Regions from separate parts of the Halarsenatibacter silvermanii genome, predicted to be linked through region 2. Evidence: riboswitches for the same ligand, from Rfam matches in the RefSeq annotation. Region 2 holds a riboswitch; each other region holds the start of a gene.

Region 1 (9,926 bases), on a different contig from region 2:
GCCAATGCCACCAAAGTCATAGTGAAAACTCCTCATGAGGCAGAAGGCATACCCTCTCGCGAGGCTAACGCTGCCGGCCTGAAGACGAGCAATCAGATAGTCAGCATGCTTCTGGATCAGAGCCTGGAAGATTCGGCCGGCCTGGAAAAGGAGAAGGATTTGATTATCCGTGAGGTAGAAGATATCCTCGGGCGGGTGAAGGAGCTGGGAGAAGGAGATTGGGCTGCTGGAACTGTGAGGGCCTTCGAATCAGGGGTTTTGGACGTTCCTTTTGCTCCCAGCCGCTATAATCAGAGCGGGATTTTACCGGCCCGTGATAACGAGGGGGCTGTCCGCTATCTCGAGTTCGGGAACCTGCCTCTTTCCGCTGACATTCAGGATTTTCACGAGGAGAAGATGAAAAAGCGCGGTGAGAAGGAGGGGCGTCAGCCCGGTTTTCAGATGGTGACCGATGATATTTATGCGATCGGCAAGGGCAGGCTGACCGGCAGACCGAGGGGGTAAATAAAAAATATGGCTAAAATAGAAGAGATACTGGTTTCTCCGGGGCTGGCCGGTTTCTTCTTTGATGATCAAAGAGCTATCAAAGAGGATGCCGAGCCCGACGGAGCTGCCTATCTGGGCAATCCTAAAACTGATGGTTTCACCCAGGTGCGGCAGGCAGGAGAATCGATATTGATTGAGATTTTGCTCTCCGATGGCAGCGTGGCCCGGGGTGATTGTGCCGCTGTTCAGTATTCGGGAACTGGTGGCCGGGACCCGTTATTTTTAAGTGAAGAGTTCATCCCGGTCATAAAAAATCATGTCAGACCGGAGCTGCTCGGCAGAGAGGCTGAAAATTTTGGAGAGCTGGCTGCTCTGGTGGAGGAAATGACGGTTGAGGGCCGTCAGCTTCACACCGCTCTTCGCTACGGTTTTTCCCAGGCTTTGCTGGATGCTGCAGCTCTCAGCCGGGGTATAACGCGCAGCGAGGTGTTAATTGATGAATATGATCTTACTCCTATTTTAGAGCCGGTCGATATATTTGTGCAGACGGGAGATAACCGCTACGAAAACGCTGATAAGGCTATCATAAAGAGGGCTGATGTGCTCCCGCATGGTTTGATCAACAATATCAAGAGAAAACTCGGCCAGGAAGGGGAAAAGCTTCTGGACTATATCAGGTGGTTGAAAAAAAGAGTTCGACAGCTGGGCAGCGAAAATTACAATCCGGTTTTTCATATAGATGTTTACGGGACTCTGGGCGAAGCATTTGCCGGTGATCTGGAGGCTATCTGTGAATTTTTAAGCAAGGCTGAGAGAGCTGCTGACCCCTACCAGCTCAGAATTGAAGGTCCCATAGATGCCGGCAACCGCCGCGACCAGGTAAAAAAACTTTCCAGGCTGCGCCGGCTGATCGATGAAAGCGGCTGCGATGTGGAAATAGTGGCCGATGAATGGTGTAATAAACTCGACGACATAATGTTATTTGCCGATGAACGGGCCGGTCACATGATTCAGATAAAAACACCGGATCTGGGAGGAATTCAGAACACCGTGAGAGCTATATTATACTGCCGCAGCAGAGGTCTTCTGGCCTATCAGGGCGGAACCTGCAACGAGACAGATATCTCCGCCCGAATCTGCACCGACGCGGCCCTGGCAGCGCGACCGGAACAGGTTCTGGCCAAACCGGGTATGGGTCTTGATGAAGGTCTTATGATCGTCAAAAATCAGATGCAGCGTACCCTGACCCGAATGGACTTCAACAGCGAAAGCAGATCCGGAAAGAGAAAGGGGAGTGGAGCAGTTGATTGATTGTTTCTCTCATGCGGTTTATCATGCTCCCCGGGGAAAGGACAGGCTAATATTTCTGGGCAACCATCTGAGCCAGTCCTATCTGCAGCCCAACGATCATCTGATCGGGGTGATAGGCAGACCTGGTTCCGGCAAATCTCTTCTGATAAAGGGGATGTTCCCCGGCCTGAATCTGACGAATGATGATGAAGGTATTAATGTTCGGCCGCTCCCGCTCTGGGAGGAGTTTGAACGCGACAATTTTTCTTCGCCCGCCTTTCATGTGGATATAAACTTTGAATCGGCTTTTATCCAGGCCGGCAATATAGCTCAGGCTGCCGAGAAAGCCATTCTTAAAAACAGAAGAGTGGTGATTGAGCATTTTGATAGAATTGTCGAATATATCGATATCATGCCGGATCTGCTCGTGGGCATCGGAGAGGAAGTTATTGTGGCCCGACCGGGAGTATTCGGTCCCACCGCAGCCGAGGTCAAAGAAATAGTCTTTTCCTCCCTGTTTAACCGGCAGATGGCTCATACCGCCGAGGATTTAACCGCTATGGTAATCGCGAACAAGGGTTATCCAAGGCCTCCCCTCCACAGCGATGTTAAAAGCGGTTTTGTACTTCAGTTTAATGAAAGACCGGGATTTTCCGTGAAACAAATCGAGCAGGAGGTCAATGAACTGATAAATGCTGAACTTTCGGTCGAATACATGGACGAGGAGACGATCAAGATCGGTGAGATGGTTACAACCTGTACGGGGCCCCGCATCCACGTAAAAAACACCAGTGATATCAAGGGGTACGATCTCTCCCTGGACCTGGAAAAAGATCCCAACACTGGTTTTTATCTGCTGGCCGGCAAGATAGGTCAGGACGATAATCCCTTTAATCTCAGCTGTCCGGAATGTTCGCCCCTGCGCTCTGATTCATAATATATTTTTAAAGAAAAAAAGGAGGCAGATTTATATTGACAGCATCACAATCCAGCAATTCTGACAGTCGCGATCTAAGACCGGTTAGAATTGAGAGAGGATACACCAAGTATGCAGAGGGTTCGGTTTTAATGAGTACAGGAGATACAAAGATTATCTGCACCGCCTCGGTCGAGGACGGTGTTCCCTATTTTTTGAGGGGGGAAGATCAGGGCTGGCTTACCGCGGAATATTCGCTTCTGCCCCGTTCGACCCAGGACCGGACAACCAGAGCTGCCGCCCGGGGTAAGAGAAGCGGCAGAACCCGTGAGATTCAGCGGCTGATCGGCCGTTCACTTCGGGCTGTAATAGATCTTGAGGCCATGGATGAGAGGACGATCTGGATAGATTGCGATGTTATTCAGGCCGATGGCGGAACCAGAACTGCTTCGATAACCGGCGGTTTTGTAGCTCTTTATGATTCTGTTGATTACATGATGGAGGAAGGTATTGTTTCGGAAAATCCCCTGAAGGAATTCACTGCAGCGACCAGCGTGGGCATAGTGGATGAGGATTATGTACTCGATCTCTGTTATGAGGAGGATTCCAGCGCTGATGTTGACATGAATGTAGTTATGACCGAATCGGGTAAGTTTATCGAAATTCAGGGTGCGGCTGAAGAGTCACCCTATACCCGTTCTGATCTGGATAAAATGCTGGAACTGGCAGAAGATGGCATCCAGGGTTTGATCGATGCTCAAAAGCGCGCTCTGGAGCTGATATGATGAGCGGATGCCGAAGGCTTTTTGTTGCAACCGGAAATAAAGATAAACTCAAAGAAATCGGGCAAAAATTCAGCGAGTTAAGCATGGAAATTCTCTCGCCTGAGAGCCTGGATCTTGAATTTGAGGTAGAGGAGACGGGCAGCACCCTGGCGGAGAATGCTCTGATAAAAGCCCGGGCCGGTGCCGGTGTTAGCGGTGTATTGACCCTGGCGGACGATACCGGGCTCATGGTCGATGCTCTCGATGGTGAACCCGGGGTTTATTCTGCCCGCTTTGCCGGTCCTCAAGCCAGTTATGAGGAGAATAACAATCACCTTCTATCCAGGCTGGAAGGTGTCAGGGAAGAAAACCGCACCGCCCGATTTGTGACTGCAGCGGCTTTGGTCGATCCTGATACAGGCAGGGAGCATACTGTCAGGGGAATCTGCCGCGGCAGAATTCTCGAGAAAAGAAGAGGAGAAGGGGGTTTTGGTTACGATCCGCTTTTTTATCTGCCCGATCTGGATATGACATTTGCAGAGCTGGATACAGAGTCAAAAAACGAAATAAGTCATAGGGCCCGGGCGCTCAGGCGGGTTAAGCTGCTGCTCGAACAAAATTATTTTGACAGGGAGGAATAAAACTTGCTTTTGAGGTCACTGCTCTTTATGCCGGGAAATAACGCAAAAATATTGAATAAAGTCGAAGATGTGCAGGCCGATGCAGTAATTCTCGATCTGGAGGATGCTGTCTCCTCTCAGGATAAGGAAAAAGCCCGGGAGCTGGTGGAAAACAGATTGATCGAGCTCGAAAATTCAGTCGGACATCCCGATATATTTGTGCGTGTGAATGGACCATTAAAAAAGCAGTGGCCCGAAGACTGCAGGGCGGCTATCAGACCGGCTCTGGATGGGCTGATACTGCCCATGGCCGAAAAAGCCGGTGATATTCAAAGGTTTACGGGAGTTTTGGAAGCGGTGGCTTCCCGGAGGTCTGAGGTAGAGCTGGACGATATCGATATAATTTTGCTGGTGGAGACAGCCAGAGGGGTTCTCAATCTTGAGAAAATGCTGGAGAGTTCTGAGCTCATTTCAGGAGCGGCACTGGGGGGAGAGGATTTTGCCCTTGATCTCGGCGTCAGCCGGACGCGTACAGGAGAAGAGCTGCAGCAGGCTCGATCTCAGCTCGTCATGGCCGCCAGTGCTGCCGGTAAACTGGCGGTGGATACCGTATTTGCCGACATCGATGATAAAGAAGGGTTGAGAGAAGATGCCGGCCGGGCGGCAGCGCTGGGATTTGACGGCAAACTGGCAGTTCACCCCGCCCAGGCGGAGATAATAAATGAGATTTTTGCGCCCGATAGGGAGGAAATCGAGCTGGCCCGCAGGATTGTGAAAGCTTTTGAAGAATCCGGAGATAAAGCAGGCGGTGTGATGAAGGTGGAAGGAAAGATGGTCGATGAACCTGTATACAGGAGAGCGAAAGAACTGCTAAAACTCTGTGAATAAGAGTTTTGAAAGAAGAGAAGCTGCAGTTATTTTAAAAAACTACATAATTTTAGGGGGAATATTCATGGCCAGAGTTCTTGAACATCTGGGCAAGGAATTTATAGAAAAAAAAGGTTTTCCCATCCCGAATTCCGGAGTGGCTGAAAGTCCTCAGGAGGCCGAAGAGATTCACAGAAAACTGGATGACGATGTGGTAATCAAAGCACTCGTGCCGGCCGGCAAGAGAAAAAAAGCGGGAGCGATAAAATTTCCGGAAGATCCGCAGGAAACCCGCAGTGCTGCCCGGGAAATACTCGGTATGACGGTACAGGAATTTCCCGTCGAAAAAGTTTTAATAGAGGAAAGGCTGGAGATAAAATCAGAGCTTTATCTCTCCATCATCTATGACAAAGAAAATCGCCAGCCGCTGGTCATAGCCAGCACCGAGGGAGGGATTGATGTAGAGGAGATGAGCTCAAAATATCCTGAGCGGATTAAAAAAGCCGGAGTTCATCCCTTCCGGGGGCTGCCGGATTACAGGGCCAGAGAACTCTGGAGCGAGCTGGGTTTCAGCGGCGAGCTTTTGAGGAAATTGACCCACATTACCGTAAGATTATTCGAGGCTTTTTATGAGTATGACTGCACCACCCTGGAGATAAATCCATTGGTAGTTACAGAAAAAGAAGAGGTGGTAGGAGCCGATTGCGTGATGGCCGCCGATGATCTGGCTATGTTCCGTCAGAAGGAGCTTTCTGAACGCGTCCAGGTCGGAAGTGAGCGCATCTGGAGGCCGCTGACAGAGCTGGAAAAGAGAGTGGTTGAGGTTAATGAGCGCGATCCTTACCGCGGCACGGCCCGCTATATAGAGCTCGAGGAAGGAGAGGTGGGTTTTATGTGCGGCGGTGGAGGAGGAAGTCTTGTTATGTTCGACACCCTGATCAATTTGGGTTTGAGCCCCTCCAACTACACCGAATTCGGCGGCAACCCCCCTGTAAGAAAAGTGCGGGGGCTGGCCAAAGCCATTCTCTCCAAGGATAGCGTGGAAGGGCTTTTGGTCTGCTGCAACATCACCAATAACACCCAGGTCGATAATGTTGCTCAGGGTGTAAAAGAAGCCCTGGAGGAGAAGGAGCTGGATCCGGCTGAATTTCCGGTCATGGTCAGATTTGCCGGTGTCAACGATGAGCGCGGGAAAGAAATATTTGAAAGCGCCGGCATAGAATATCACGGAGAGGATATCACTATGCCCCGGGCCGGCAGGCTCATGAAGGAAAAACTGGAAGAATTTAATCGGCAGGAGGGAGAGCAATAATGGGAATACTGGTTGATAAAAACACTTCAGTTTTAATACAGGGCATTACCGGCAGAGAAGCTTCCATGGTGGCCGGACATATGCAGGATTACGGGACCGATATAACTGCGGGAGTTACTCCCGGCAAAGGCGGGGAGGTAGTGGCCGGAGTCCCGGTCTTTGATACCGTGAGAGAAGCCAGCAAGGACAATGAAGTCGATGTCTCTCTCATTTATGTTCCCCCGGCCTTCGTCCTCGATGCTGTCAGGGAAACTCTCGCAGCCGGGATAAAGAAGATGGTCATAATAACGGAGAATATTCCCCAGCAGGATGTGGTGAAAATTCTTCATCTGGCCGGTGAAGCTGACGCCAGGATTATCGGTCCGAATACGGTCGGACTGATAAATCCCGCTGCCAGAGTCAAACTGGGAGCTATAGGTGGGGATAATCCCGACAGATGCTTTGTTCCCGGCAATGTAGGTGTTATTTCACGCAGCGGAGGCATGACTGCTGAAACTTCCTGGATGATAAAAAGAGCTGGCAGGGGAGTTTCAACCTCGGTAGGAATCGGCGGAGACCCGATGATAGGATCGCCGCCTAAAGACTTATTGAAATTATTCGAGCAGGATGAGGAGACTGAAGCTGTGGTGATGTTTTCCGAGCCCGGCACCCATTTTGAGCGAGATGTGGCGGAGTTTTTGGAGAGGGGCGGCTTCACCAAGCCGCTGATAGTTTACGTGGCCGGTAAATTCACCGAGGAGATGCCGCAGGGCACCGTTTTTGGCCATGCTGGAGCCATCATTGAAGATGAAAGCAGCAAACCCTCACACAAGATGGAGAGGTTGAAAAAAGCCGGCGCGAGTATAGCCCATGATTACGATGAGATACTGGATTATGTTTCTGAATTATAAGATGAACTTTGAACAGAATAGTTTGAAAATGACAGAGACTGTTGACTAAGTTTATCTAATATGATAGGATATCTTGTGAAGTAGGAAAAAATAATATATTTACAGTGCGCCCGTAGCTCAGCCCGGACAGAGCAACGGACTTCTAATCCGTAGGTCACAGGTTCGAATCCTGTCGGGCGCACCATTTTTATTTATTCATATATCAACGAAAAGAGGCCCCGCCAAAATAACTGGCGAGGCCTTTAAAATTATTACTTGCACCAATTTCGAACCCGAAATTATTATTTCCCGGCTTTTTGAAGTATCTCAACTGCTTTATCTCTGTTCCTTCATAGAAACATGTGAGTAAATATTTAAAGTGGTTTCAACTCTTCTTAATGCTATTGCTTCCGGTGTTAAAAACATCGGGTCTTCACTGCCTGAAAAGGCGGCATTTCTTTTTTTATACTGTTTTAATTTTGTATGGCAGACAAAATTCCGGTAACAAAAAGTGGAAGGTTCGAGTATATTATAGAATGCTATGATAACCATTATCTGGCCGAAAATTAAACTTATGCCGGGGAAAAATTTCATTGTGAACGCAGCTTTATATCTTACAGTACAACTAAATGAGGTTTTTACACACCCATCAGCCAACTGAAGACAAGAAGATCCATATCTTAACTTACTGCCCGATACCTCGGGGGAACTTCACTGGGGGATTTCCCTGCTGTGGTGGACATCACTTTATATCTTAATGTCATAATATCTGCTGGTTTATCAGGAGATAGATAGATGATCGGGCAAAGATTTTGATTATTTTGCAGGAAATCTTTCTGTTATCATTGAATATAAAAAATGAGGCGTAAAAAAGTGAGCTAAAAAATTAAAATTTAATATAAGGCAGTCGGGTGCCCCCGGTCACGGCCGGAGGAGAATAGGGAATCAGGTGCAAAGCCTGAACGGGCCCGCCACTGTAACCGGCATCAATCTGAATTTAAAGACCACTTAAATATTTTAGTATTTAGGGAAGGGATAAATTCAGATTTAAGCTGGAAGTCAGGAGACCTGCCCGCTGGCCTATTGACCTACTTGTTCTTCGATGGCAAGAAAGGTAGGGAATTAGAGCAGGATTATTGTTTTCTGTTTGTTTATTACCCGCTAATTACCCTCAGCTGGGATTATTTTGATTCAGATTGGGGGTTGAATGTTTTTTAGTTTCAATTTGTAAGTTTTTTTATTTAGCCTCCTGCCTAATTTTTACTCCTCTCCACCTGTCATTGAAGGTGGGGTTTTTTTATTGAAAATTTAATTCCGGGCGGTTTAAATTAATTTAACAAAGGAGTGGTGAATTATTCACATCTCAGAGGGAGTACTGTCGGCACCTGTTCTGGCGGCCGGGATGGCGGCGGGCACAGCCGGGGTGGCGGTCGGTCTCAAAAATATGAATGAAGATCAGATTCCCCGGGCGGCCATAGTAAGTGCGGCTTTATTTGTGGCCTCTTTGATCCATGTTCCTCTTGGGCCCAGCAGTGTGCACCTGATTTTAAATGGAATTGCCGGCATATTACTCGGCTGGGTGGCTTTTCCGGCAATGCTGGTAGCTTTATTTTTGCAGGCGGTTTTATTTCAGCACGGTGGCTTTACTGTATTAGGTGTCAATCTTGTCAATGTGGCTTTACCGGCTGTTCTGGCTGGTTATTTATTCAGACTGGTTTTTGCCAAAAGCCGGGCGAATAAAAAGATTTTAGGTGCAGCGGCAGCACTGAGCGGGGCGCTGGCGGTTTTACTTACGGTATTGATGGTGGTTTTAACTCTGATTTTGTCGGACGCCGGGGCGTTCAGTGAGCTGGCCGGTTTAATTTTTGTTTCTCATCTGCCTGTAATCATAATTGAAGGTTTTTTGAGCGGAATGCTGGTAGTATTTGTGCTGAAAGTAAAACCGGGAATTATGAGAACGGAAAAGCTGTCAGCGATAAAATGATAAGCGAGGCGGGAAATTATGCTTACTGCTGAATTTTCCCGGGGAGATAGTCTTATTCACAGCCTGGATCCCCGGATAAAAATAGTAATCCTGGTGATGATGGCCGCAGTCACGGCTGCAGGAAAGAATTTATTTATGCTCGTCTCAGCTCTCGTTTTTTCTCTGGTGCTGGTCCTGGCGGCTGGTTTAAGAACAAAAAAAGTGATCAAACGTCTTTCGCTCTTGAATATTTTTATAGTCAGTATCTGGATTCTGATACCTTTTACCTATCCAGGAGAGGTGCTGGCAGCAGCTGGCCCTTTTACAGTAACTTCCGATGGTATTATTTATGCTCTGCGCATCACTCTGCGGTCCAATGCCGTCATGCTGGCAGTTTTTGCTCTGCTTTCAACTTCTTCAGTATCTTCATTAATGCAGGCTCTTAAATATTTTCATGTCCCCAAAAAACTTATTTATCTATTTTTCTTCGTATACCGCTATATTTTTGTGCTCCAAGATGAATTTAGCAATATGCAGAAATCCGTTGAGGGCCGGGGTTTTACGCCTGCAACCTCAGTGCACTGCTACAAAACTTATGCATTTTTGATCGGTATGCTGCTCATTAAAAGTTATGAGCGAGCCGCAAGAGTTTATCAGGCCATGCTGGCCCGCGGTTTCAAAGGGGAATTTTATGTGAAGGATGAGCTTGAGTTTTCTGCTGGCGATGTGCTGGTTTTTTCCTGCGGCTTTCTGCTAATGGTATTATTTTTTGAGCTGGAATTCGGTGTTTTTATTTGAAAAATTCAGAGAGGAGTTTTAATATGAAGATGTCGGCTGAA
Region 2 (9,926 bases):
TCTTATCGGCATAGTGGTCATAATATGGATTGTTTGATTTTGTTATTTTTTAAAATCAGATACAAAGACCAGGTCGTAAAAGGGGTGAAACATCATGAACTCTGCTGATGTTAAACCAGAAGATATAGTTAAAATGAAAAAACCTCATCCTTGTGGTGCCAATCGCTGGCGGGTCATTCGGGTGGGCATGGATTTTAAACTGCGCTGCTGTGAGTGTGATCGGTTTGTTAGAATGAAGCGAAAAAAATTTGAAAAATCATTTGCAGAAATTCTGGAAAAGGCTGAAGAATAGATCAGTTTTGGAGGTAAAAAATGGAACTCGGTATAGTAGGACTTCCCAATGCAGGCAAATCAACCCTGTTCAATTCTCTTACTGAAGCAGGTGTGCCGGCAGATAGCTATCCTTTCTGTACGGTCGATCCCAATGTGGGAGTGGTAGAAATTGAAGATCGGCGGCTGGACAAATTAAAAGAACACTATCAACCCGAAACCTGCCGGGGTGCACCCCTGAAGTTTGTGGATATAGCCGGTCTGGTGGCAGGTGCGAGCCGAGGTGAGGGATTGGGCAACGAATTTCTCTCTCATATCAGAGAAGTAGATGCTATTGTGCATGTGGTCAGGCTTTTTGCCGGAGGCGAAGTTGCCCATGTTGAGGGTGCTATTGATCCTCTGCGCGATGTAGAAATACTGGAATCGGAATTGATCATAAAAGATTTGGAAACCATATCGCGCCGGCGTGAGAAAACGGAAAGGATGCTGAAGACGGGGGAAAATAAATACAGAGAAGAGGTCTCCTATCTCGATCATCTTCAAGAGGAGCTGGAATCGGGCAGACCGGTGCGGCTTATGGATCTGAACGAAGCTGAAGAAGAGCTGGTTGCAGAGTTATTTCTGCTCACGGCCAAACCCACCCTTTTTGTTGCCAATCTGAGCGAAAACAAACTCGAAAATCGCGAAAATAATGAAAGCATTCTCGAGATGCGCCAGCTTGCTGAGGAGCGAGGCGAGGAACTTGTGGAGTTATCTGCTACCTTCGAGGAGGAGCTGGTGGAACTTGATCCCGAAGAGCAGGAGCTTTTTCTCGAGGAGATGGGGCTGGAAAGCCGGGGGCTGGAAAGATTAAAAAGGGCCGGGTATGATCTTTTGAATTTGATCACTTTTTATACGGTTGTCGGAGATGAAGTAAGGGCCACTCCGGTGCCGGCCGGTTCCACCGCGCCGGAAGCAGCTGGCAAAATTCATTCCGACATGCTGGAAAATTTTATCAGGGCTGAGGTAATAAACTTTTCCACCTGGGCTGAAGTAGAAAATATGGAGGCCGCGCGATCTGAGGGCCTGGTTAGAACTGAGGGTCAGGATTATGTAATTCAGGACGGTGATATATGCTATTTTAAGTTTTAATAAAACGATTTAAGCTGCTTGCAAGTAAAGCGGCTGGGTGCTATAATAAATAAGGTATCTTTAATGAAGGATATCTTCCATGCTTCTGCCAGAAGCGTAGAAGCCATAAGTCCAAATGGAGGAGGTGTATTAATTGCCAGAAACAATGCGCAAATACGAAACTACCTTTGTCTTAAACCCCGATCAATCCGAGGAAGCGCGCGAGCGCACTCTCGAGCGGGTCAAAGAGGTCATTGAATCCTCTGACGCTGAAATCGAAGAGATCGATGAGTGGGGGGAAAAGCGGCTCGCTTACGAAATCGATAACCAGCGTACAGGATATTATGTAGTTATTGAGTTTGAAGGCTCCCCTGAAGTTACCGATGCCCTGAAAAGGGAATTCGGACTGATAGGCGATGTCATGCGTCATCTGGTCGTACGCAGAGATAAGTAATATTAAATCGGTGGTGTTGTAAAATGTTGAATAAAGTAGTGTTAATAGGCAGGCTTACCCAGGATCCTGAATTGAGATATACGAGCAGCGGGACTCCCGTGAGCAATTTTACTCTAGCTGTGGAGAGAAATTACAAGAACAGAGACGGGGAAAGAGATGTAGATTTTATTCCGATTGTAACCTGGCGGGGCCTGGCTGAAACCTGCGCTCAGCATCTGGGCAAAGGAAGAATGGTGGCTGTGTCGGGCAGGCTTCAGATCCGCAAACGTCAGGGAGAGGATAGAACTTTTGTCAACCCTGAAATAGTGGCCAACGATGTTACTTTCCTGGACTGGCCCGGTGATGGAGAACAGCGTTCGGAATCTCCCTCCCAAAATCAGAGCAGCAGTCAGGAAGATCAGTCAGCCGCCGATCAGGAACCTTCACCAGCTGCTGATATGCTCGATGATGATGAATTCGACGTACCTTTTTAAAAGAATAAATTTGAGTTTCTGTCACAAAGGAGGTAAAACTTATGGCCAGAGGCACCAATCAATCCTGTTATTTCTGCGCCAATGATCAGGAAGTTGATTATAAAGATTCCGGTACTCTGAACAGGTTTATCAACGATAGAGGGAAGATAATTCCCCGGCGGATAACCGGTAACTGTGCGGTACATCAGCGCAAACTGACCACAGCCATAAAAAGATCGCGTCAGCTGGCAATTTTGCCATACGTCAAAGATTAAGATAAAGTTGAGACTGCCGGGCAGGGGATTAACTCTCCCCTGCCTTTTTATGAATTATCGGGCGATTAAATGTTTTGAGCAGGCTCTATAATATAGGAGGGGCTGTATTCTTGGCTGAGCAGGAAGAAAAATCCGACAGAAGGTTACAATTTATCATTTCACTTCTGGCTGTGGTGTTTTTAACATTTTTGAATTTCACCTTCCCGATATTTACCATAGCTGTAGTGATCATCTGGCCTCTTCCCGTGGTTTATCTGTCCCTGAAGCAGGGACAGAGGCGAGCTGGAATGATGATAATAGGGTCTGCTATCATCAACGGCCTGCTGTTCTCACCTTTGATGAGCATGGTGACGGTGGTGGGCTTTGGTTTTATCGGTTTTGTCATGGCCGGAGCTTTGAGGGAAGATCTCTCAGCCAGAAAGGTTCTGATCTTGACTGTTGTGGCAGCCTCGCTTTCAAATCTGATTTTGGCTGCATTTTTGCTGTTTAGTCTGGATATGGGTATACAGCAGGGACTTACGGAGATGGTTCAGGAACTGGCCGATCCGGTGATGGGAGAAGAGGAGCTGAGTCCGATGCTGGAGATGCAGCTCAGGCTTCTGACCAGGCTTTTACCCGCTTTCCTGATAATATCTGGCTCCCTGACCGGTATTCTCAATTACTACTTCGTTCACTGGTTTCTGCAGGTTAAAAACTTCTCGGTCGAGACCTACAGTTCAATAGCTAGCTGGCGGTTTCCCTCGGTGCCGGTTTCTCTGGCCGTGGTTTTTGGACTGCTGTTTCGCGAGCAGGCGATAATGTTCAATATTGCCGCCCTGGCCTTTTTTGTGGTTTTTTTGCAGGGGTTTGGAGTGGGATTATACTCCGTTGGCAGCTGGACAAAAGCTTCGCTTTTTCGCTGGCTGTACATTCTGGCTGTGCTGATAATTCCGGTGTTGCCGATGGTAATGCTGGGCATCGGACTTATAGATTTGTGGATTGATCTGCGGCAGCTGATAAGCTGACCGAAAAAATTTAGATCCGATAAATTCATGTTTAATTTACTCAGAGAGGAGGATTCATCTTGAAAATTATACTGAAAGAAGAGGTAGAAAATCTGGGAGAAGCCGGAGAAATAGTTGAAGTGGCCGATGGTTACGGACGCAATTATCTAATACCTCAGGGTCTGGCCGAGATGGCTACAGAAGGAAAGATTCAGCAGATAAGGGAAAAGCAGCGGGCCCGCGAGCGCCGCAAAGAAGAGCGACGTCAAAAAGCTCAGAAAACAGCCGACGAGCTTTCTGATGAAACTTTCGAGATAGCTGTAAAAGCTGGAGAACAGGATAGATTGTTCGGATCGGTAACCACTCAGGATATAGAAGAAGTTGTGGCTGAAGCCGGCTACAATATTGATCGGCGTGATATAGAGATGGAAGAAAACATCAAAGAACTGGGTGAACATACATTGATCGTCAAATTATTTGAAGATGTCACAGCCGAAATCAATCTCGAAGTGGTACCCCGTGAAAAAGATGAGGAGCAGGAGTAATATACCTTTTTTCGAAGACCGGTCAACATCTTCAACTTGTGGAGAGCAGGTAAAACCAAAAGAAGCCTTCCCGTCCTCCCCGGGCCAATCGGGATCGGGAAGGTTCTAATTATATCAATGGCAGTTATTCCCGGCATATGTAAAGAAAGGGGACAAAAAGTGAGTATATATATTCTGGCAGGCGGAAACAGCACCAGAATGGAGAACGGGGATAAGCCCCATGTACTTTTGACGGAAGATAAAACGATGCTGGAATTCATACTGTCTCGTTTTCGGCGAGAATTTAAAAGTCATGAGATAAAAATAGTGGCTAAAGATAGCAAAAATTTTGAAAACTATAATGCCGATGTGATTGAGGATATCGATGAAGCCGGACCGCTGGGAGGTATTATGACCGCCCTCGAGGATACGCGATCAGAGAAAAATTTTTTTCTCGCCTGTGATATGCCTTTTTTTAGCCCGGAAGCAGCCCATTTGATGCTGGATATGTGCAGCAGTGAGGGGCTGGTTCCCGAAAATGAGGACGGCTATCTCGAACCGCTGGCTGCGGTTTACAGAAGAAGCTGCCTGCCTTCGGTGGAAAAGATGGTTGAGGCCGGGGAAAAAAAGATAATAACCTTTTATTCCCGGGTTGAGATTGAAAAATTCGATAAAGAATTTATTTACAATAAACTCGATTTTAAATACCTTTTTTATAACATCAACACCCGGGAAGAGCTTAAAAAAGCCCGTGAGAATATCCTGCCCCGATATTTTGAGGTTTTCGGCCGTTGAAATGAACTCCAATATGAACTGAGTTTTGATATGCCGGATTTTAATACATTTACAGGAGGCAAAAATTATGACAGCAGCCAGGAAAGTTCCGATAGTTTCGGTAGTGGGTAAGAGTGGGAGCGGCAAGACTTTGTTTCTGGAAAAACTAATACCGCGCCTGGAGGAGATGGGCTGCAAAGTGGGCACAATCAAACACGATGTGCACGGTTTTGATATAGATCGGCCTGGCAAGGATACCTGGCGACACAAGCAGGCCGGTGCTGAACTGGTGTTGATATCCTCCCCCTGGAAACTGGCTCTGATAAAAGATGTCGAGGAGGAAAGAGAACTGGACGAGCTGCGGGATAAATATCTGGAGGGAATAGATATAGCTCTGACGGAGGGATACAAATCCGGCGATAAACCCAAGGTCGAAATATACAGACCGGCCGAACATGATGGCCCGCTCTGCAGCGAAGAGGAGGATGATCTGCTTACAACAGTTATAAATGAAGAGTGTGATGACTGCGATGAAAACGAGATTTTCTCCGAAGAAGAGGTGACCAGGGTGGCCGAGCTGCTGGTAAAAGAGTTTTTGCCGGCTTAGATCATTTTTGCTTTCAGATCAGCTGTCGGCGCCGCTGGCTTCAGCTCTTTTCCTGTCCTGTCGGCTTTGAAGAATGTAATATATGGAGCCCGAAATTAGCACGAGCACTGTCAAAAGCAGCCAGCTGTAGCGGTAATGGTCGAAATAATCTCCCAGCAGACCGAAGATAGCAGGCCCGATGACAACGCCCAGGCGCAGAAATACCAGCGCCATGCCGGAGGCCATGCCTGTCTGTTCGGCTGTGGCTCTTTCGCTGACCACGGTAAAAAATAGTCCGCTCCACCCCAGGGCGGAAACTCCCAGCATAAATGATAAGAGCATCATCAAAAGCAGACTCGAGCCCAGCAGGCTGCCTGCAAAAGCGCTGGTGAGATTTAATATAACGATTGTTATCATGATGACGAGGAAGGTATTTTTGCGGTCGCCTTTAAAGGGAATATCGCTCAACCATCCCCAGAAAATGCGACCCACGACTCCTCCGATCTGCACAACTCCGAGTGCGAGTCCGGCGGCGGCCTCGGAAAAGTTTAAATCCATGGTTAAATACAGTGTATAATGAGCCGGAATTGCACCGACTGCCAGGCCGAAAACTACTCCCAGCCCCGAGGCCAGCATTAACTGGCGGTTGCTGAGAACGCGATAGAGCTGGCGGGAAAAACTTTTTCCGGAAGAATTTTCCTCATCTTTTTCTTCGAGACTGGAGACCTGTAAATAACGCTGAACTATCAGACCGATAAGTAAACTGATGATGCCCGCCAGAATAATCGATAGACGCCACCCTATGAAGCCAGCCAGGGCGGGCAGAATAGCTGCACCCACAAAGCCTCCGACTCCGCTGCCCGAATGCATAATACCCATAGAGACAGCTCTATGGGATGGTTCTACTTCGATCATCACCGCCTTATTTACAGCCGGTGTAATAATGCTGAATCCCAGACCGGTCAATAATCCCAGCACCAGCAGCAGACCGTAAACGGGAGCGGCCCCCTGAAATATAAACAGCCCGCCCATGCTGTAAAGCCCGATAAGAAGACCGGTCCGGGAGCCGATTTTATCGACGATGTTTCCGCTGAAAAGTGCGACAGCGGTGGCCGATATAAAAAATACGGTCGAGTAGAGGCCGGCCTGGGTGCGAGAGATGGCAAATTCTCTGCGGATAAATGGCATGAGAGCCTGAATGCCCTGCACACTGACAAAGGAAGCTATGTAACCGCCGGCCAGAAGTCCCAGAAATTTCAGCTTGAGAGGCTGGAGTTTTTCCTTGAGGCCGTTGATAAAAAAGTTGAACATGTTTTGGCATCTCCTTTCCGGACTGCTAAAAAACTCATCCTGCAGCAATTCTATTTACCAGTATATTCGGATGATGTTTGCAGAATTCTCTTGTTATGATAGAATACCATCAGAACACATTATAACTGATTAATATTGTTTTGTCAGCCCCTTATTTCTAACAGAGGGTAAACTGTGTTATAATCTAAACCACGAAGATAAGAATGCGAATATAAATTCAGAGAAGGGGGGGAGTTCCTCCGGGAGCAAAGACCATGATGAGAGAGGAAAGATCGCTGGTTTATATGGTTAGAGATGGCCGCATTGAACTGGAAAAGGTACTGGAACAGCTGGATATGGAACAGGATGATCTTTATTTTCAGCTGGAAGAGATAGTCAATCTTCTCAACGATATCGAACGCGAGCTGGAGGAGAGAGAAGAAGGAGCTGACCTTGATGATAACGAAGAGGAGGTCGCGGGGGCCAGAGAGGAAAGTTTTAGAGAGGGAGAAATTCAGGACTTTGTAGAGGATGACTATTTTGATCACACCTAAAAAGTAAAAAATTCCCGCCCGGGGAGGGCGGGACAGCAGTAGGGGAGTTTATCCGGTTATAACCGGCTGCAGTTTTGAATTATGCCTGAAAACAGGAAAATTTACAGTAATCCATTTTACAATTTTCCTGTAATTTTACCTGGCGGGATGTATCCGCTGGGTTAAAAGAGGAGTTTATACCTGAGTCTTTAAACAAATATTAGAGAGGCAAACATGATTATATAGATGACCAGGCGAATTTTATATCTCAGGTGCCATCAGCTAAGGCTGAGGGAGAATAGGGAATCAGGTGAAAAACCTGAACGGGCCCGCCGCTGTAACCGTTGGGTCGGGTTTTATGTCTGCCACCCGGTTGGTGTATTCAGGGGAAGGTTTGACCCGGCTGTAAAACGGAAGTCAGAAGACCTGCCTGAGAAAAAGATGTAACCAACCTACTGACCTTCGCCGGCAGGAGATGTAGGCTGTTTTTTTCTGCATTTAGCCCCGCGTCCATCCTGTGGAGAAGGGGGCGCTTTTTTATTTGTGCGCGGAACTGCCGCGGAGGGATGAAGCTGAATTTCATTTCGACAATTTGAGAGGAGGCTATTGTAAAAATGAGTGAGACCGGAATAATTGTGCTGGGACACGGAAGCAGAGCTGATAAGTCAAATAAAATGTTTTATAATCTGATCGATAAGCTCGACAGGCGGCTGGAAGATCAGCGCGTAGAAGGAGCTGCTATGGAGTTAACCAACCCCACTTTAGAAGAAAGGGTGGCAGAATTAGCCGGAGATGGAATCGAAAAGATAGTAATTTTACCTCTCTTCTTATTTCCGGGGATTCACGTCCAGGAGGATATACCCGCTCAGGTCGATGAGCTGGCCGAAAAATATCCCGGAATAGAGTTCAGTATCGGGGATATAATAGGGGATGACAGCAGGCTGGTCGATATTATAGTTGATAGATGGAAAGGGGTAAATGAGTGGAACTGATAACTGATCCCGAAAAAATTCAAAATAAAAGCTTTGAGATCATAGAAGAAGTTCTTCAGGGCCGAGAGCTGCCAGAAAAGGAGCGCGAAATAGTCTATCGAATAGTTCATGCCACAGCTGATTTTGACATCAGCGAGGTCACAGTCTTCTCGGAAAATGCTGTGGAGGAAGGCAGAAAGGCCCTGGAGAAAGGAGCCCGCATCATCACAGATGTCAATATGCTCAGGTCAGGAGTCAGCACCCGACTCAGCGATGATCTGGGTTATAGTGTGGAATGTTTTATAGCCGACGAAGATGTACGCAATAAAGCTGAAGATGCCGGCATCACCCGCTCCATGATGGCCATGAGAAAGGCGGCCGAAAAGACCGGAGAGAGCATATACGTTATCGGTAACGCGCCCACAGCTTTGATTGAATTGATAAATTTGGTGAGGGCAGGCAAGGCTGATCCTGCTCTGATAATCGGCACTCCGGTGGGATTGGTCGGAGCTGCTGAAGCCAAAAATGAACTGGAGAAGCTTGCTGCACCGCATATCACCATCAGAGGCAAGAAGGGAGGCACAGCTGCTGCCGCAGCTGCTATTAACGCTCTCATTTACCTGTAAAATGGCAGGCTGAAGTCTGAAAATCTGGGGTGAGTGTGCATGGATCGGGAGAGAAAAACCAATTTGGCCGAAGAAAATAGAGATCGGGATCTTAAAAAAGGTTTCACTACCGGCAGTGCCGCCGCAGCCGCTGCTCGGGCTGCAGCTTTAATGATCAGAGATCAGCAGAGATATGATAGGGTTGAGATAGATACTCCCGCCGGGATCAGGCTGGAATTGGAGCTGGCCGACGCCGATTTTTCGGCCGAAACAGCCCGGGCTTCGATAATCAAAGATGCAGGCGATGATCCCGATATCACCGACGGGCTTGAGATAGCTGTTCGGTTAGAGCTATGTTCCGACAATGAGATAACAGCGATCGAAGCAGGTTCAGGTGTGGGGACGGTGACCGAGCCGGGACTTCCTGTTGATCCGGGAGAGCCGGCCATAAACCCGGTGCCCAGGCAGATGATTACAGAACAGGTTGAGAATATTCTGGGCCAAACCGGCTGCCGGGTTATAGTTTCTGCTCCGGGAGGAGAGGAGTTGACCCGTCAGACTTTCAATCCCCGGCTGGGTATTGAAGGGGGTATTTCGATTCTGGGAACTTCCGGCCTGGTCGAACCGATGTCAGATAAAGCCTATCGAGAATCGCTGGCTCTTGAGTTGAGCCAGGCCGCCGCCCGGGGCAGGAAAAAAGTGGTGCTGGTTTTCGGCAATTACAGCCGGGATAAAGCTCTGGATCTGGGATTTGCCGAAGATATCATTATCAGAATGAGTAATTTTGTGGGTTTTATGCTGGAAAAGAGCTGTGAGGAGGATTTAGAGGAAATTTTGCTCATAGGCCAGCTGGGCAAGCTGGTAAAAGTTGCAGCGGGGGTTTTCAACACCCACAGCAGCACCGCCGATGCCCGCCTGGAGACTCTGGCCGCTTACAGCGCTTCGCTGGGATTGGGCTCACAAAATGTGCGCGAAATTCTCAGCTGCGGCACCAGCGAGGAGGCAGCCGAAATTATCGAACGCGAAGATCTGCAGGAGGTTTATCCGCTGCTGGCCGAAAAGATAGTGGAAAGAGCCGGACAGCGCTGCGGATGCGATC
Region 3 (9,926 bases), on a different contig from region 2:
ATTGATAATCTGCTCTCCGGTCTGCACATTCCACTCCCAGGTTCCCACATTGGTGCCCTCGATAATGCTGGCCAGCCTCTCATTTTGTTTCTTAATTCTTTCTTCTCTATTTTTCCGTTCGGTTATATCCCTGACCCATTCCACCAGATATTCTATCTCGCCAGTTTCATCTTTTACGGGCAGAACCCGAAGGTCAATCCAGCCCCCCTCGGGAAGAGAGGTCTCTTTTTGCAGCGATTCTCCTGTTTCCAGCACCTCTTTCGCCTCACAATCAGGACAGATATCCTCTCTTTCTCGATAAACCCTATAACATTTTTCATCCAGCTGCCTTCTCTCTGGCGGTACATCTCCAATACCCTTCCAGTTGCTGTATAATATATTCATCTCGAGATCATGAATAGAAACCATCTCCGGAATAACAGAAAGTGTCTTCTGCAGGCGTTCCTCGCTCTTTTCCAGCTCCCGACGCATGTGATATTTCTCGGTGACATCGCGAAAAACCAGCACAGCTCCCTGTATTTCTCCCTCTTCATCTCGAATAGGAGAAGCAGAATCGGCGATCTGGTATTCTCTGCCATCCCGGGAGATGAGTTTGGTGTGATTGGCCAGCCCCACTTTTCCGCCTGACTCCATAACCTCCTTCACCGGAGATGGTACCGGCTCGCCGGTTTCAGCGCTGACTATTTCGAAAACTTCCGGCAGATTTTTGCCCCTTGCTTCATCAGAGAACCAGCCTGTGAGCTTTTCAGCCCGCGGGTTCATACGGGTGATTTTACCTCCGGTGTCGGTGGCAATCACGGCATCGCCGATAGAATTGAGCGTAATACGCAGTTTTTTACGGCTTCTGCGCAGCTCCCTTTTTCTACGCCGAAGTTCAGTTATCTCCTCATAAATTGCATAAATCCCCTCTAAATTTCCCTCTATTTTAATGGGTATTCCTTTAATAATGAATTCATGAGGATTGCCTTCAAAATCATAACGGGTCCCCTGGTCCACCACTTTCTGGCCTTCCAGCACTTTCTCGGTTAAATTCCTGCCGGCGCTGCCGCTTTTCCCTTTTTCCAGCACCTCATCCATATCCTGGCCTTTTATTTCCTCAAGCTCATAACCAAAAATCTCTTTAAATTTATCATTGATATCTATAACTCGATGCTCTTCATCGAGTCTGGCAATCGCTGATCCGCTCCCGGAAAAAAGCACTTCCAGGCTCTGATTTTTTCTCTTCAGCTCTTCTTTTTGTTCTTTGAGCTCGATGCCGGCAGATTTGCGTTCCTTTATATTTTCGTGCATCACCAGCGCCCCCTGCCGAAAGGGGATTGCCCTCATCTTAAACCAGCGCCGCTCATCAGGAGAATGGCAGGAGTACTCCTGAACAAATTTCCGCTTATCCCCGGCAATTACCGATTTAATACCCCGAAGAGCTTTTTTTACCTCTTTTTTCTCTTCTTCTGATTCGCTCAATACCTCGAGATAATTTATTCCTGACCCGCATTCTTCAGGACTTAAATTGTTCTTGCTGGCAAAATTATTCCAGCTCTCGTTAACACAGATAATTTTTCCTCCAGCATCAATGACCGCGGCATTGTGAGGAAGAGAATCCAAAAATATTTTTAATTCTGAATTTTTGTTCTGGCTGCCTTGATCTTTCATATTTATTTACCCCTCCTCAGCAAATAGATCATTGCCAATATCTTTATATATTCATTATACATTTTAATGTGGGATATAACAAATCAAAATTATAATTCATTCTTATTAATAATTAACGAAAATCGGAAAATAAAGTACAAGCTGCTCTGATAATCCGGCCAATTTCATAATAACTGTTCTGGTGAAAAACCACAACTTATAAGAAATTTTTTTTCGTTTTCAGCAGGAGAATCATCATAAATCTTTAAAAATATAATAGAGGATAATATAAAAATTAAATATCGGCGCAATCAGGTGCCTCCGGCTACGGTCGGAGGAGAATAGGGAATCAGGTGAAAAGCCTGAACGGGCCCGCCACTGTAACTGGTAAGATCGGATTCCTCTGCCACTCGCCGTCTTTAAGTACGCAGGAGCAGCGGGGAAGGTCGAATTCGATCCAGGCCAGAAGTCAGGAGACCTGCCTGGTTGTTGAGCCTGCAGCTCCCCTATGGCAGGGAATGTAGGTGAAGCTAATGCAGAACCGGTGCGGTCAAATCCTGTTTTTTCATTTCCTCCGACAACTCTTGCCGGATCTGCATAGCTTACTCACCTAAACCACTCAACCTGTCAGGGTTGGGTTTTTTATTTTGTCAAAGCTAACAATCAACTTTTTCTAAACCAAAATAAATTTTGCTCATCCAATTTTGATCTGGCATCCCTCTACTTATCTGCACCGGTTAATATAGCCGGTGCAATTTTTTTTGGCATAAACACCTCCCTTTTATCTTCATCCCCACTCTGGCATAATCCCTCCTAAACTTTCTTAATATTTTATCCTTTGACAGCAGGGTAAATATACACTAACATGGGATAAGGATGCGACTTATTGTGAAGAATATAATTTATTTTTATCTTTGGAGGAAATAACTATGATGGATAATATTTCAGTTTATATATCGGTTGATATGGAAGGTGTAGCTCCGGTGACAGATAAAAAGGAAGTAGAAAGAGGTAATCCGGAGTTCGAAAAGGCCTGTCAATTCATGACAGAAGAAGCCAATGCCGCCGTGCGAGGTGCTTTTGCCGGCGGAGCTGAGAGAATTGTGGTCAGAGATGCTCACGAATCCGCCCGCAACCTGAATCCTGAAAAGCTCGACAGCAGGGCTGAGCTCATAAGGGGATTGAGCGGGAAGCCCTGTGGCATGATGGATGGCCTGGATGAAAGTTTCGATCTGGCTTTTTTTGTAGGTTATCACGCCGGACCGGACAGCCGGGATGCCGTCATAAGCCATGCTTATTCCCACAGGTTCAATGCCATTTCCATCAACGGTCATGCTGTAAATGAAGCCATATTGAATTCTCTTTGGGCCAGAAACCTGAAAGTTGAACCGGCGCTAATAACGGGTGATGTAAAAGCCTGTAAGCAGACAAAAAACCTGCTCCCGGATATCGAAACTGTATTCGTAAAAAAAGGACTGGGCGAGGCAGTTCACAGTCTCTCGCCCGATAAAGCCTGTCAGCTGATAGAAAGCCAGGCTGAAGAAATTTTAAATAGAAAAACTTCACGTGAAAATGTCAGCCTTTCAACCCCTCATGATCTCCAGCCCGTCTTTGCCAGGTTAGAAAATGCCATCAGAGCAGCGAATTGTTCGGAAGCTAAAATAGAGGATGCCCGTACAGTCAATTTTTCACGAGAGAACAAAGAAATCCTCCAGAATCAGCCCCTAACCGGCAGAATACATTCAAAATTGGCGCTCAAATCGAAGGGTGACAGATCCTGCCTGCAAAAAAATTATCTGCTCCCCGGGATTGAAACCGCGTCCAAAAAAATCAGGTTATCCCCACCCTATGATCTCCAGCTGGTTTTTTCCGGAAAGGAAGATGCCATCAAAGCAGCCAATTATCCCGGAGTTGTAAGAGAGGATGCATATACCGTCATTTTCCCGGCAGAAGATATAAACGAGCTGATGACTTTCATCAGTTTCGTCAGCTGATCTTCTCTATTTCAGTAAACTAATCCATTGAAACATCAGATATTTTTAAACGAAATTTTTTGCATTAAAGCTTCAGCAGAGCTTATTGTATCGGTGATCAATATGTGTTAGTATTAATGGGAGAATGATATTGTGAATAATATAATTAATACTTGGGGGTTAAAAAATCATGAAAAACTTCGGACTCATTCCCAGGCTTATTATAGCAATAATAGCCGGTATTCTGACAGGTTTGTATCTGCCGGAGAGCCTGGCCAATGTACTATACACCTTTACCGAGATCTTTGGGGAAATTCTCACCTACATAGTACCTCTAATCATACTCGCCTTCATCATTCCCGGCATATCTGAGCTGGGCGCAAAAGCCAGCAATCTGCTGGGCAAAACGGTTTTAACCGCCTATATTTCCACGATAATTGCCGGTATTGCGGCATATCTCGTGGCCAGCAGTCTTATTCCTCTCATAGCACCTGCGGGAGAACAGGTGGCAGAAGCCCAGGGACTTTCTCCCTATATCGAACTGGAAATACCACCGATTATGGGAATAATGACAGCACTTGTCACCTCCTTCATCTTCGGCATAGGCATAAATCATCTCAAAAACGAGGAAAATAAACTGACACTCTATAATTTCATGCAGGAAGTCAGAACAATAGTCCAGTTTTTTATTAACAGGGTTATTATACCCTTTCTGCCAGTTCACATCGCAGGTATCTTCGCCGATATGGCAGCAGAAGGGACAGTATTCCGAACTATCACGATGTTCGGTCCTCTTTTTGTGCTGGTAATTGCCATGCACATAACATATCTGATGGTGATGTTTTCACTGGCCAACAGGCTTTCTCCCAAAAACAAAGTTCTGACGAGCATAAAAAGCATGCTGCCCGCTTATACGACTGCTCTGGGAACCATCTCAAGTGCGGCCACTATTCCGGTCACTCTTAAAAGTGCGAAAACACTCAATGTAAAGGAGAAAATTGTCGACTTCGTGGTGCCGCTCGGGGCTACCATCCATCTGGCCGGAAGTACTATAGCTCTAGTTAGCTGTGCCGTGGCCACCATGATTTTATATGGCGAACCATTCACGCTGGCATCCTTTCTGCCCTTCATATTCATGCTGGCAATAATAATGATCGGCGCACCTGGAGTCCCCGGCGGGGCGGTTATGGCAGCTCTGGCTCCTCTGGCTTCTATACTGGGTTTTACCGAAAGCATGCAGGGTCTCATGATCGCACTCTATATGGCCCAGGATGCCTTCGGAACTGCCTGTAATGTCACAGGTGATGGAGCTATATCAATCATAGTGGACTATTTCCATTCCGACAGTGAACAGGAAGAGGTCAGCACTGAGAGAGCCAAAAGCGGTGCTTCCGGAAATTAAAAGAGAGATAAAATTCTGACAGATAAAATCGATTTAAAATTAGGTTCTTCTTGTTTTTAGTTGAGGGGTATTGTATAAGATCACTATCATGACAATAGTGGCTGGAAGATATAAAGCAAAGTGATACTTGAAATTTTTCGAAACTCAGGTTAAGCTCCTGGCCAACTGATAACAAGAAGATCCAAAATTAAATCACCGTACAAATATAGGGTGCCGGACTGAACTGTGTTATTGTCGTAAATTTTCATGTCCGGTGCCCCTTTTTTATTCATCGGGATTTTTGGCCATCACATCTGTCTCTGGCTTTACTATCACCGACAGCATGAGAAGCTCTTCTTCTTCAAGGCCTATTGATACCTGGTTGCTGTGAAACTCGGGTCTTTAAGCATATAACCAAATAAGTTTTTTTTGACATACCTTTTTACCAGCTGACGACAAAAAGATCAATAAAGCGTATTCACTGACCTGCTGAAGTTTTTAATTTCAACCACAGCCTTTACAGAAGTCACAGCCGCACATCTGCATTTTCTTGCAGATATGGCTCCAGCTGCGCCGGGCGAAAATGCAATCAGCTTCGTGACATTTAGCTTCTTCTTTAACCATCTTCATCAAATTATGATGTATGTAGTCGGTTAATATCAATATCAAATCTACTCCGTCCGGTATAGAGATCTGTCGTGCTCTTTTTTTCTTGCGCCCGGTGACATGATATATGCTGTCAAAGCCCATATCGCGAAGGTTATCCTTTATTACTCCTAAATTATCTCCTCCCACGACCAATGCTGACATAATAATCCCCCTTTTCTTTTGAGTTTAATTTTTTGGAATGAAACCCGATAAAATTTGAAAGTTCTATGAATCTGATTCGCAGGAGACAGACCCTTAATCGAAACTTATTTTCAATAAACTGCAAAAAAATTAGATGAACAAAGCTCCCAGGTTGGCCACTGCCCCTCCCAGCGCAAAAGCCATAGCTGTCGTAATGAACAGAACACCCAGCGCCATCTTTAAATTGAATTCGCTGGTCAAAACGGCGACCACGGCGATGCAGGGGACGTATAGCAGGCCGAGTACCGCGCCAGTAAAAAGCTGCAGTGAGTTCAAATCCATCTCCAGCATGGGCAGAACTGTCAGCTCTCTGCGAAAAACTCCCAGCATCAAAGGCACTGCTACCTCTTCAGGCAGATGCAGCCAGCCTGTAACCACCGGTGAAAGAGCAGCTCCGACAATTTCCATTATCCCGCTCTCGAAAAGAAGGGCAGCGGCGCCTATGCCCAGGATCAAAGGAAGCTCCCCGTTGACCATAAACCTTTTAATCCGGACGAAAACTTTCTTAAATACCACATCGACTCTGGGTCTTAAAAGAGGCGGAATCTCCATGGGGGTGACCGGCCTCTCCCCGGGGAGTATTCTTTCCAGCAAAACACCTGCGGTCATGATGATCAACAAAGAAAAGAGGAAAATCGCTGGCACTAAAAGAAGAGATCCTTCTGAGAGCAGAGCTATAAAAGCCCCGGTCTGAGCTATGCAGGGAACAGCCAGGCTGATCGCACCCGAGACTATAATTCGCTGTTTGCGGGTGGAAAAATTGCGGGTGGCCATAATACCCGGGATGCCGCAGCCGTATCCCAGCATCAGGGGAATGATGTTGGACCCGCCGAGACCTATCTTCTCCATTATACCGTCAAGCAGCACCCCCAGCCGGGGCATATAGCCGCTATCCTCCAGCAGGGTCAGCGCAATATAAAATGTGAAAACATAGGGTAAAACCAGGCCAAAGGGCCATTCCAGTCCTTTTACCAGAAAACCGTACTCTCCTATCAACACTCTTTTGAAAAACGAGGGCGAGAGCAGAGTGCTCACCACAGATTCCAGCAAGGGGATCATAAAACCTTCGATCACGGGCATAAGCAGATACTGTCTAAGCCCCATGCCCACCCCCACGACCAGGCCGAATATAACCGCCAGGAATAACACTGCCGCCGGCAGACCGGGCCAGGGTTTTACCAGTTTATATCCCCAGCTCTCCTGCTCTTCCTCCCCCTCTTTTCTCTTTACAGCTTTTGAGTAAAGATGTTCCGCCCTGGCCCAGGTTGCGGTGTCATCGCTTTTTGCTGCCCCGGGATTAAAATCTTTCTTTTTGTCCTCATTACTTCCTATGGATTTCTCCAGAACATTCTGAATCAGTCCCGGTATTTTCTCCAGTCCTTCTTCGTCGACAGCTACAGCAGGCAATACCGGCAGATCCAGAGTTTCGGACAGACACTGAATGTCAATTTTGCGCCCTTCTTTTTCGGCCAGATCCATCTTATTGATCACAGCCAGGGTGGGAAGGTCGTATTCCAAAACCTGCAGCAGAAGATAGAGGCTGCTTTCCAGATTGCTGCCGTCCAGAACGCAGACAACAGCTTCGGGCTCATCGCTTAACATCTCCACGGCTACTTCTTCCGCCTCATTGGTCGCCTCCAGGGTATAGGTGCCGGGCACATCGATGAATTCATATTCTTCGCCGTTTAAATTTATGCTGCCTTGAGTATATTCGATGGTGGTGCCGGGATAGTTCGCCACTCCAACCCCAAGTCCTGTCATATAATTGAAGATGACGCTTTTGCCCACATTGGGCGGTCCTATCAGAAGTATTCGATTATCACCGCTGTCATTTTGTCCCTGAATATTATTATTCCGCTCTTGCATCATAGGTCACTTCTATGTTTTGAGCGAGTTTTTTCGGCACCGCCACTTTGCGGTCTTCTGATTCTACGACTAAAGGTCCAGAAAACTTCTCCCGGGTCTTAAGTCTGAGCTTCTTGCCTGCTCTCACGCCCAGAGGAGCTAAAAGATTATTATCGGGAACTGAACAAACCCTGCAGCTGCAGTCTTCGGGCAGTTCTTCCAGCCTTAAAACTTCCTCTTCCCGATCATCGCTGTTGTCAGCGCTCATTTCGATCAACACTGATTTCTTTCCTACCTTCTGTTTGACGCTTAAGCTTCGCCACTGGATATCATCACCCGGATGCCCGTTTCTTCCCGTCCGGTCGGAGTCTGATTCTGAAAATAATTTTTCGGCATCAATTCTATCATCAAAATATTTCAGCCAGCCCCGGGGCTGACGGTAAATTATCTTGCCGCTTTCACCAATAGTCTCAGCAATGCGGGCCAGACACTCACGTCCGGGCCTGACATTATAGGACACCCAGACAGCATCAAAGCAGGAGTAATCTATTTTCTGGCAGAGGCCCTGTATGAAATTTATTCTGCCGTCAAAGCCATAATCCTGCGAAAGATCTCGGGCTTTATTCAAAGCTTCCTCATCAAAATCAACAGCTGTTACCTCCCAGCCTCGCTCAGCCAGTTCGAAAGCGGTAAAAGGAAAAGGACCGCAGCCCAGATGGGCAACTTTATCTCCAGGAGAGATATCAGCCAGCTCGATTTCTTTGTCGATCATTTTTCCATAAAAGAATTCACCATATTTTTCTCCCAGAGCTGGTTTGGAGCTGATCATATCTTCTATTTTTTTGACAAAGGAGGACATAACATATTCTGCTGCCATATTCAATTCATCTCCTAATGTAGTTTATTTTTAGTGAGTGCTTCTTTTATACAGTCCTTAATTGAAACTCGTTATCACTGAAGAGCAAAAAATTTAAACTGAATAATATACCTCTGAACAGTCGAAACCAGAGTATTAATCTAATTGAAACTGTTTTTCAATTAATCACCTGTATGTATAATAGCAATCATAATTTTGACTGTCAAATTATTGAAAATGATTATTAATAAGTTTGGTTTACAGCCCGGCCATCATTTTTTCATTATTTGCATAATATGATCAAATATTCATGCTTTTGAAATTTATTTCTTTATATGATATGGTTATAACGTCCGGTGAACCATAACTATTTTTGACTACATGTCAGGAGGTATATGGATTGAAAAAAATCAAAATATTGCTGCTCGTTTTCATCTTTGCTCTGACTATGCTGGCTTTTATCTCTCTCCCAACAGCCGCCGAAGGTGATGTTGAGGAAGTGGAAGTCAGGGTCAGCATACATCCCATCTACGCGATGGCGGAGAGGATTGCTGGAGATCGCCTTCAGGTGGAACAGGTGGCTCCCCATGGGATCGAAATTCACGGCTTTGAACCTTCCCCCCGCCAAATTGCTGAACTTGAAGGGGCCGATGCATTTATTTTTATAGGGTCAGGGCTTGAGCCCTGGGGAGAAAGGGCCGCTGAATCCCTGGCTCATGAAGGTATAGAAATTCTTGAGCTGGCTGAAAAAGTGGAGTTGAGGCCTTATGGAGAAGAACACGATCATGATCACGACCATGATGAACATGGCCATAATAACGATGAAGATGATCATGATCATGACGAGCACGGTCACGATGATCATGAACATGGCGAATACGATACGCATATCTGGCTGGACTTTGAGATTATGCAGGAAACTGCAGCAGAAATCAGCAATCTTTTTGCCAGTCTGGATCCGGAAGGTGAAGAAATCTTTCAGGAAAACATGGAGGATGTGCAGGAAAAACTGGCTTCGCTGGATAGAACCTATCAGGAAGAGCTGGCAGACCGAACTCACGATGACATTATAGTTTCCCATGCAGCCTTTGGTTACATTGCTGACAATTACGGTTTAAACCAGCATGCTGTCACCGGCCTTTCCCCTCACGATGAACCATCACCCAGGACTGTATCGGAACTTATAGAAACAGCCTCAAAAACCGGGGTGGATTATATCCTTATGGAGAAGTTAGCCAGTCCCGAAACTGTTAATGTGGTGGCGGACGAAGCCGGCCTGGAAATTCTCCAGATAAATCCCGGCCACGGTTTGACAGAGGAAGATGTGGAAAAAGGGAGAGACTATTTCGATATAATGCATGATAACCTGGAAAATTTGAAAAAAGCACTCGAC

Evidence for each region. Region 2 has a riboswitch for cobalamin ahead of BLT15_RS08630 (sirohydrochlorin chelatase). Riboswitches for the same ligand answer to the same signal wherever they lie in the genome.
Region 1: linked by a shared signal. The riboswitch ahead of cbiM (cobalt transporter CbiM) and the one ahead of BLT15_RS08630 (sirohydrochlorin chelatase) in region 2 are both predicted to bind cobalamin.
Region 3: linked by a shared signal. The riboswitch ahead of BLT15_RS01995 (M55 family metallopeptidase) and the one ahead of BLT15_RS08630 (sirohydrochlorin chelatase) in region 2 are both predicted to bind cobalamin.

What each region holds. Positions count from the first base shown of each region.
Region 1 is NZ_FNGO01000017.1:9,244-19,169, forward strand. Features, by position in the region: gene BLT15_RS09225 (methylaspartate mutase subunit E) at 1-504, shown strand, start outside; gene BLT15_RS09230 (methylaspartate ammonia-lyase) at 514-1,797, shown strand; gene BLT15_RS09235 (alanine-tRNA synthetase second additional domain-containing protein) at 1,781-2,713, shown strand; gene rph (ribonuclease PH) at 2,749-3,477, shown strand; gene BLT15_RS09245 (XTP/dITP diphosphatase) at 3,477-4,097, shown strand; gene BLT15_RS09250 (HpcH/HpaI aldolase/citrate lyase family protein) at 4,101-4,964, shown strand; gene BLT15_RS09255 (ATP-grasp domain-containing protein) at 5,029-6,255, shown strand; gene BLT15_RS09260 (succinate--CoA ligase subunit alpha) at 6,255-7,145, shown strand; tRNA gene BLT15_RS09265 (tRNA-Arg) at 7,252-7,329, shown strand; gene BLT15_RS09270 (hypothetical protein) at 7,461-7,781, opposite strand; cobalamin riboswitch at 8,016-8,214, shown strand; gene cbiM (cobalt transporter CbiM) at 8,485-9,108, shown strand; gene cbiQ (cobalt ECF transporter T component CbiQ) at 9,127-9,885, shown strand; gene BLT15_RS09285 (hypothetical protein) at 9,909-9,926, shown strand, end outside.
Region 2 is NZ_FNGO01000015.1:29,691-39,616, reverse strand. Features, by position in the region: gene BLT15_RS08690 (tetratricopeptide repeat protein) at 1-37, shown strand, start outside; gene BLT15_RS08685 (DUF951 domain-containing protein) at 95-292, shown strand; gene ychF (redox-regulated ATPase YchF) at 313-1,401, shown strand; gene rpsF (30S ribosomal protein S6) at 1,535-1,834, shown strand; gene BLT15_RS08670 (single-stranded DNA-binding protein) at 1,858-2,307, shown strand; gene rpsR (30S ribosomal protein S18) at 2,349-2,561, shown strand; gene BLT15_RS08660 (DUF2232 domain-containing protein) at 2,672-3,565, shown strand; gene rplI (50S ribosomal protein L9) at 3,625-4,089, shown strand; gene mobA (molybdenum cofactor guanylyltransferase) at 4,249-4,863, shown strand; gene mobB (molybdopterin-guanine dinucleotide biosynthesis protein B) at 4,931-5,449, shown strand; gene BLT15_RS08640 (MFS transporter) at 5,468-6,739, opposite strand; gene BLT15_RS08635 (hypothetical protein) at 6,994-7,272, shown strand; cobalamin riboswitch at 7,505-7,699, shown strand; gene BLT15_RS08630 (sirohydrochlorin chelatase) at 7,866-8,243, shown strand; gene BLT15_RS08625 (precorrin-8X methylmutase) at 8,234-8,848, shown strand; gene cbiD (cobalt-precorrin-5B (C(1))-methyltransferase CbiD) at 8,888-9,926, shown strand, end outside.
Region 3 is NZ_FNGO01000003.1:33,052-42,977, forward strand. Features, by position in the region: gene BLT15_RS01990 (PAS domain S-box protein) at 1-1,650, opposite strand, end outside; cobalamin riboswitch at 1,926-2,129, shown strand; gene BLT15_RS01995 (M55 family metallopeptidase) at 2,559-3,623, shown strand; gene BLT15_RS02000 (dicarboxylate/amino acid:cation symporter) at 3,793-5,004, shown strand; gene BLT15_RS02005 (DUF2325 domain-containing protein) at 5,488-5,793, opposite strand; gene BLT15_RS02010 (ferrous iron transporter B) at 5,923-7,701, opposite strand; gene BLT15_RS02015 (FeoA domain-containing protein) at 7,682-8,554, opposite strand; gene BLT15_RS02020 (metal ABC transporter substrate-binding protein) at 8,934-9,926, shown strand, end outside.